Regions from separate parts of the Paenibacillus sabinae T27 genome, predicted to be linked through region 2. Evidence: a T-box and tRNA genes for the amino acid it is inferred to sense, from the RefSeq annotation. Region 2 holds a T-box; the other holds one or more tRNA genes.

Region 1 (4,140 bases), 1.6 Mb from region 2:
GAGCTCCCGGGACGACCCGGCCCGCTTTGACCGAGGGGGCGTTCGGGTTGAACCAGTCTTTCAGCTCAAGGCCGGCCAGATACGGCTGCAGCGTTTCAGGTGTCCATTCCGTATCAAGCAGCGACCGCTCCTCCACCGTGTGACCATAACTCTCGAGCAGCGCCTTTTGGCGGGCGCCCCCCATACAGCCATTTTTCGTATAGAAAATAATTTGCGCCATTTAATGTACCCCCTTTAGACGGATTGATTACATCCATCATAAGGCAGTCCCTCTATCCCGAGCAATGATTCCGGGCCTCCACAGCGAGAGTTTAACACAATTGTTAAATAAGCCGGTGCTGATACCACTTTTTGCCGAGAAATCTCTTCAGGAAGATCGCGCCCCGTACGGCCCATTCGCAATCCATCGCGAGCCAGACGCCGAGAATGCCCAAATGCAGAACGATCCCCAAAATATAACCGAGCACGACGCGGAACAGCCACATGGACAGCATGGAAACGATGGACGTAAATTTCGAATCCCCCGCCGCTCTGAGCGCGGAAGGCATGATAAAGCTGAGCGACCACAGCGGGATTTGGGCAAGTGTATTGATCAGCACGATCCAGAAAATATCGTCCACAATTTCGGCCGGAGGATTAAACAGCGATACGAGCGGATTAAACAGCGGCAGGATCAATAGCCCCATGACTGCAAAGGAAAGCGAGGAGGCAACAATAAAGGATTTGGTGAATTTTCTCGCATCCCGGACATTTTCCCTACCTATGCACTGACCGACTACCGTAATAATCGTCAAAGCGAGCGCATTCGCGGGGATTTGCATCACTCCGGCCAGAGCGGAGCAAATCGCATTGGTGGCAATGGCATACGTTCCAAGACTGACGATGAAGATTTGGGTCAAAATTTTGCCCCCGTTAAAAAACATCTGCTCCGCTGCGAACGGCAAACCGATAAACATGATTTTTTTCAGCATGGATAAATTGAAAGTTAGAATATCGCGGATTTTGATGTGCAGGCTGCTGTCCATTCGGAACAAATAATACAGCGCGCAAGCGGCCCCCAAATACCGGGCAGCATTGATGGAGATTGTCATGCCGAGAACGCCCATCTGCAAAAGATTGATGAACACGAGATTGAGGAGTACATAAATCAGGTTCATGATCAGAGACAGCACCAGCGACGCCCGCGTTCTTCCGGTGCCCCTGAGGGCTCCGCATACTGCTTCCACGACGGCAATTCCCAGGTAGGATATACTGCTTCCGATCAAATATGTCCGGGCATTGGCCATAACATCCGGTTCAGCTGCGCCGAACAGCAGATGAAGCAACGGGCCATGAAACAGTATGCCGAACAGCCCGACAAACAGCGCGAGCAGAGACACTGAGGACACGGCTCCGGCGGTGGCCTTGGAGACCATCAGAAGGTTGCCGCTTCCTTTATACTGGGCCACAACAACCGTTCCACCAGTCGCTACCGCAATCAACACGCTGATGAGAAAAATATTGAGCGAGTCAATCATGTTGACCGCGCTGACCGCTGCTACCCCCGCCGAGCTGATCATGGCCGTGTTGATCAGATTAAGGCCGACCACGAACGCCTGATCAATCAGAATCGGGATGAACAGCGAGATAATCTGCCGGTAATCAATCGCCTCGCCGGAGAAATATTTATCGAGAAATCCCTGCTTCACCTTCACGTTCGGTTGAATCATAACTTCACTTCTTTTCCAATAAAATAGACCGCCGAAAAAAAGAAAAAGGCTCTTCATAATTGAAGAGCTGCTCAAGGATTGTACCTGCAGTTATCTATTTAGATATGCGGTCGAGAGGACTCGAACCTCCACGGGGGGTTAGCCCACACGGACCTGAACCGTGCGCGTCTGCCAATTCCGCCACGACCGCGTATGATGTAAAACATTGCGGGCACAAAAAGTAATATAGCATGAATTGAGCGAGAGGACAATACATATTTTTCAACAGAAATGAAATCGGCTTGAAATTATTAAGCATGAAGTCCGCCGGACAGGGCAGAGCCCGTCCGGTTCCCGTTCCCGGAAGGAAGGCTCAGACAAAGCGCCGTTGGTAATCCATTCTCTTCGCTTCCTTGATTAAATACTCTTCGGCGTCACAATCTCGTCGGCGCCCATTTGGATTTTTCTTCTGCCTTTACCATGAGGGATACACATAGGCGATCCATAAAGAGGGTCCTGCACGATTTCACAATTTAATTGAAACACATCTTTGACCAGCGCTTCTGTAATCACATGCTCCGGCTGACCTTGTGCATACACTTGCTGATCCTTAATAGCCACAATATGATGTGCATACCGGCAAGCCAGATTCAAGTCGTGTAGAACCATGATGATCGTCCGATTTTCTTCCTCATTCAGATCAAACAACAGGTCTAAGATTTCGATTTGATGAGTCATGTCCAAATAAGTTGTAGGCTCATCCAGCAAAATAATGTCGGTGTCCTGTGCAAGGGTCATCGCAATCCAGGCTCTCTGCCGCTGTCCTCCCGACAGCGAATCAACGGAACGATCGGCGAATGCTGTTAAATTGGTATCCTCCAATGCCTTCTGTACTTTCTTCTCATCCTCTTGAGACCACTGTTTCAGCCAATTTTGATGCGGATACCGCCCCTGCCTAACGAGTTGATGCACGGTTAATCCCTCTGGCGCAATAGGCCCTTGGGGGAGAATAGCCAATCGCTTGGCCACTTCTTTGGTTGGCATGGAGGAGATCTTCTGCCCATCCAACACGATCGCGCCTCTTAGCGGCTTCAATAAACGAGCCAAGGATCGGAGCAGCGTAGACTTGCCGCAACCGTTGCTCCCGACAAATACCGTGATTTCACCTTTGGGCAGTTTTAAATTCAAGCCATTTATAACAGGTTTTTCTCTATAGGCCAATGTTAAATCTTTCGTTTCCAAAGCAGTCATTTTCACCTTCACTCCTTCTTTTAAACATGGCGGTTTCGATACAGCAAATATATAAAAAACGGAGCTCCGATCCCCGACACAAAAACTCCGGCAGGCAGATCGAGCGGGAGAAAAGCTGTTCTGGCAACAATATCGGCCAAAACCACGATGAGTCCTCCGATTAGAGCCGACACAGGCACCAAACTGGCAAATGACCGGCCTACCAGTTTTCTTGCAATATGAGGCGCAATCAATCCCACGAAGCCTATTCCGCCTGCAAATGCAACTGCAGAACCAGCTAAAGCTACACTAACAAAGAGTAAGATAAAGCGATCCGTTTGCACCTTTGTCCCTAAACCAAGAGCCATATCGTCTCCCAGTTCCTGTACATTTACTTTTCGGGATAATACCAATGAAAGCGGAACAAATACCAATACCCAAGGGAGCATTGATTTAACATTGTTCCAATTCGCTCCATAAACACTCCCGGTCAACCAAATATACGCTTCACTCGTAGAGTATGTAGGGCTTAAAACGATCATCATCGTTACAATTCCACCCGTTGCCGCCTGAACTCCAATTCCAATCAGTACAAGCCGAATCGGGGTAACTCCCCCTTTCCAAGCCAAAACATAAATCAGGAGAGATATCAATCCTGCGCCTGTAATTGCTGCTACCGGTATCCAACGTATACTTAGCTCTGAAAAGAAGGTAATCACCAAAATGGCAGTTACTGCCGCTCCGCCGGTTATTCCGATAATATCAGGAGATGCCAGCGGATTTCGTACGATCCCTTGTAAAAGTAGTCCCGAAACACCCAGGGAAATTCCTACAAGAAATGAAAGAACGATTCTAGGGAGTCTAAGCGTCTCAATAACAAATGTATGCTCTTTATTGCCCATCCCCAGAAGATGTTGAATGACTTCCAAAGGATTGATCATGGTGCTTCCAACGGATAATCCTATAACAACTAATAACAGCGATAGACTAAACAATCCGATGATAACAAGAACTGATTTATGATCAATTAAAAAAGAAATGGTTCCTGAACGATTCCGTACAGTCGTATGTTTCCTCATTACTTATTGGTCCCCCTCCGTGCCATATAGATGAAAAATGGAGCTCCAAGCATAGCTGTCATCACACCAATCGGCATTTCCTCAGGCATTATGACAAATCTTGCTCCTACATCAGCTAATAATAATAAGCTGGCACCGTAAAT
Region 2 (4,140 bases):
TTTCATACACGCGGAGCGTATCCGCGCCGAATTCGTTCACAATCTCATCGGGATTGATGACATTGCCGCGGGATTTACTCATCTTCTCGTTGTTCGTGCCGAGAATCATGCCCTGGTTGACCAGCTTGTGGAACGGCTCCTTCGTGTTAACAACGCCGATATCGTACAGCACCTTATGCCAGAAGCGGGCATACAGCAGGTGAAGCACCGCATGCTCGGCGCCGCCGATGTACAGGTCGACCGGCAGCCATTCCTTCTGCTTCTCGGGAGAACACAGCTCCTTGTCGTTATGCGGATCGATGTAACGCAGGTAGTACCAGCAGCTGCCGGCCCACTGCGGCATCGTATTCGTCTCGCGACGGGCTTTCATTCCGGTCTCGGGGTCCACCGTTTCGACCCATTCCGTCACGTTGGCCAGCGGCGATTCGCCTGTGCCCGAAGGCTTGATCGCGTCGACATCCGGCAGAACAAGCGGCAGCTGGTCTTCCGGGACCGTCTTCATCGTGCCGTCTTCCAGATGCAGAACCGGGATCGGCTCGCCCCAATAGCGCTGGCGGCTGAACAGCCAGTCGCGCAGGCGGTAGGTAACCTTGCCCGTGCCGACGCCTTTTTCCTCCAGCCAGGCAATCATGGCAGCGATGGCCGCTGCGTTGTCGAGGCCGTTCAAGAAGTCGGAATTGACATGCGGACCGTCGCCGCTGTAGGCTTCCTCTTCCAGATTGCCGCCTTGGACAACCTCGATGATGTCAAGCCCGAACTGCTTGGCGAACTCCCAGTCGCGGGTGTCGTGTCCCGGTACCGCCATAATCGCGCCGGTGCCGTATCCGGCCAGGACGTAGTCGGCGATCCAGATCGGCAGCTTGGCGCCGTTGACCGGGTTGACCGCATAGGCACCCGTGAACACGCCGGTTTTCTCTTTGGCGAGATCCGTCCGCTCCAGATCGCTCTTGCGGGCGGCAAGCTCCTTGTAATCCTCCACAGCCTGTCGCTGGGCGTCCGTTGTGATCGATGCGACCAGCTCGTGCTCAGGCGCGAGCACGCAGTAACTGGCCCCGAACAGCGTGTCGGGACGGGTGGTAAACACGGTCAGGTCCGCATCATGCCCGTCGATGCGGAAGGTGACTTCGGCGCCCTTCGATTTGCCGATCCAGTTACGCTGCATATCCTTGATGCTCTCGGTCCAGTCCAGCTCTTCCAGATCCTCCAGCAGACGCTCGGCGTATTCGGTGATCCGCAGAATCCACTGGCGCATCGGTCTGCGGATGACGGGATGCCCGCCGCGCTCGCTTTTGCCGTCGATGACTTCTTCGTTGGACAGTACGGTGCCAAGCGCCTCACACCAGTTCACCGGCACCTCTGCCACATAAGCCAGGCCGCGTTTGTACAGCTGAATGAAGATCCACTGCGTCCATTTATAGTAGCTGGGGTCCGTTGTGCTGATCTCGCGGTCCCAATCGTAGGAGAAGCCTAGCGATTTGATCTGGCGACGGAAATTATTGACGTTCTTGACCGTGATATCGCGCGGATGCTGTCCCGTATCCAGCGCATGCTGCTCGGCCGGCAGGCCGAAAGCGTCCCAGCCCATCGGATGAAGCACATTATAGCCGCGCATCCGCTTGTAGCGGGAGACGATATCCGTCGCCGTATAGCCTTCCGGATGCCCTACATGCAGACCGGCTCCCGAAGGGTAAGGAAACATGTCAAGCGCGTAAAATTTAGGCTTGCTCGGGTCTTCCCCGGTTTTGAACGTGTGATGCTCTTCCCAATATTTCTGCCATTTCGGTTCCAGTACCTGCGCCCGGTAACCCTGGGCAGTCGTATTCCCCTTGTTGTCACTCATAACCTATTCCTCCTTGAATTGCTGCGAACAATCAATAAAAAAGCCTCCCATCCCTAGCGTATAACGCTAGGGACGAGAGGCTGAATTCCCGTGGTACCACCCTAGTTAGCAGGCGGACTTCCCAAATCACCGCTTGCTCACTCTAACGCCCTGTAACGGGGGCGGGCCGACGTCGGTTAACGCTTGGAAAGCTTCCTTCGGTCAGCAGGCATTGCTGTCCTTTCTGAAGTCCCTCGCGGTTGTCGCCGTTTCTCAGAGGCGAGTTCATTTCGACTTCGTCAACCGGCTCGCACCAAGAACACCGGCTCTCTGCGTGACACACCCGAAATTAATGCTCCTCTTCATTGAATCCTGTGAAGTTTATATTCCATAATATTATATACAGAAGCCGCCTCTCCAGTCAATGCGCATTCCCTCACACCGTCTTCCGCTTCATATAATAGGTGATTAGATGCTGAAGGACGACTTTACCGGCCGCGAACACGGGAACCGCCAGAATCAGGCCGACAATACCGGCAATTTCGCCCCCCACCAGCAGGGCAAAAATAATAAGCAGAGGGTGCAAGTGCAGCGTCCGGCCCACGACCTGCGGCGAGATGACATTGCTCTCCAGCATTTGGCACAGTGTGTTCACCACGACGACCATCAGCACCATGCGAAATGAAATGGTCGACGCCATCACGATGGCGGGAGCCGCGCCGAGAAATGGCCCCAAATACGGAACGAGTTCAAATATGGCCACAAGGCTCGCGAACAGCAGCGCATACGGCATTCCGATCAAAGCGTAGCCGATATAAGCCATTGTGCCGATGATCAGACTGACCAGAAACTGGCCGCGGATATAATTGCCGAGCGCCTCGTCGATATCTTTTAACATCGTCACGATGGATTTGCGGCGGGAACGCGGGAGACAGGACACAAGCGCCCGTTCGAATACATCGAAGTCCTTCAAAATATAGAACACCAGAAAGGGGACGATAAAAGCGTCGAACAGGACGCCGATCGTCGTGCCGATATGGTCGAGAAAATTCGAGATTCCTTTGGCCAGACGATTTTCCAGTTGAAAAAACCAGTTGTTCATCCCCATCTCCACTCCCGGCGGGATTAGACGGGTATTCATGCTGTGCATAAGCCCCTGCGCCCTTAAAGTCATCTCCGGCAAATGCTCATTTAGCTCTTCGAGCTGTTTTATGAACATCGGGATCAGATTAACGGCGATGACCGCGATTGCAGTGAGGAATACGGCATAAATCAGTAGGACGGCCACACCGCGCGGCATTTTCCTTTGGGCCAGCAGACTGACAACCGGATTAAGCACATACGAGATAATCATGGCAGTCACAAAAGGAGCCAGCACCGCCTTCAAAAAAGTAAAAATATGCTGCAGCATCGGATGAAGCAGCCAGACGAAATACAAAATGATCAGAGCCAGCAGCACCCCGACCATCGTGCGAAACCATTTGCTTCCGAGCCATTGCTCCATGGCGTTACCTCCTGCGGCCAAACTGGACTGGCTTGTAAAGTAAGTATATGTTTGTCCGCCGAAAAATAACCGCATGTTTCGAAAACCTGTATGATGACGCGATTATCCCGAATATTTTTCTTAAAATAAAAACGCCCAACCTCCCCGCCACATTTGCCGCAGTCAAGGAGATTGGACGCCGTTGCCCTCTTTATGTACCGACTCCTGAGACAAGCGTTCAGCTTGCCTCAAGAAGTGGCGTGAATATGCGGAAACTCCTGAACCAGGTCTTCTCCGCAGAACAGATCATCGAGCGAACTGAGCGTGCCGTCTTCTTCAACCTGATAGACCGACATTTTCTCGCCGTTTACCGTCAGTTCAATGAAACATCCCCAGCAATAAAATTGATGGGAACCAATCTTTCCGATATCCTTGGACCCGCAGTTTGGACACTTCATACACACATTCCACCTATCCGTTAACGATATTAATATTTTTTTCCAATCGTTCTTCACTGAGTGCGGGAACCAGAACCGCGTTCTCCCCAATCGTCATTTCCGGCAGACAAGGCAGCCATTTACGGCCTTCCATCAAATCGGTCACCAGACCATCGCTGATTTCCAATGCTACTATTGTGTTTCCCATTTTTTGGTCAAAATAAACATCAGACACTGTTCCGAGGATCGTTCCGGTCTCCGTCACGACCTGCATGTCTTTCAGTTTGCTCTTGCCGTCCAGAAAGGTATGGGGTATGCTGTCTGCGTCCATTTTCCGAATGGACTCCTCGCTCTGTATCATCACGGCATCCTCGCCATAGGCGACAATGTCTTCCCATGCC

What was found. The T-box of region 2 lies ahead of leuS (leucine--tRNA ligase). A T-box ahead of a tRNA ligase gene usually reads a tRNA of that ligase, here a tRNA-Leu.
Region 1: it has a tRNA-Leu gene. The T-box ahead of leuS (leucine--tRNA ligase) is inferred to sense a tRNA for this amino acid. The anticodon was not compared.

Annotation. Positions count from the first base shown of each region.
Region 1 covers NZ_CP004078.1:218,902-223,041, reverse strand. The annotation lists gene PSAB_RS01100 (ArsC/Spx/MgsR family protein) at 1-220, opposite strand, end outside; gene PSAB_RS01095 (MATE family efflux transporter) at 324-1,709, opposite strand; tRNA gene PSAB_RS01090 (tRNA-Leu) at 1,815-1,899, opposite strand; gene PSAB_RS01085 (ABC transporter ATP-binding protein) at 2,106-2,939, opposite strand; gene PSAB_RS01080 (FecCD family ABC transporter permease) at 2,960-3,997, opposite strand; gene PSAB_RS01075 (FecCD family ABC transporter permease) at 3,997-4,140, opposite strand, start outside.
Region 2 covers NZ_CP004078.1:3,909,775-3,913,914, forward strand. The annotation lists gene leuS (leucine--tRNA ligase) at 1-1,840, opposite strand, end outside; T-box leader at 1,906-2,194, opposite strand; gene PSAB_RS18005 (AI-2E family transporter) at 2,256-3,323, opposite strand; gene PSAB_RS18010 (hypothetical protein) at 3,551-3,760, opposite strand; gene PSAB_RS18015 (PRC-barrel domain-containing protein) at 3,774-4,140, opposite strand, start outside.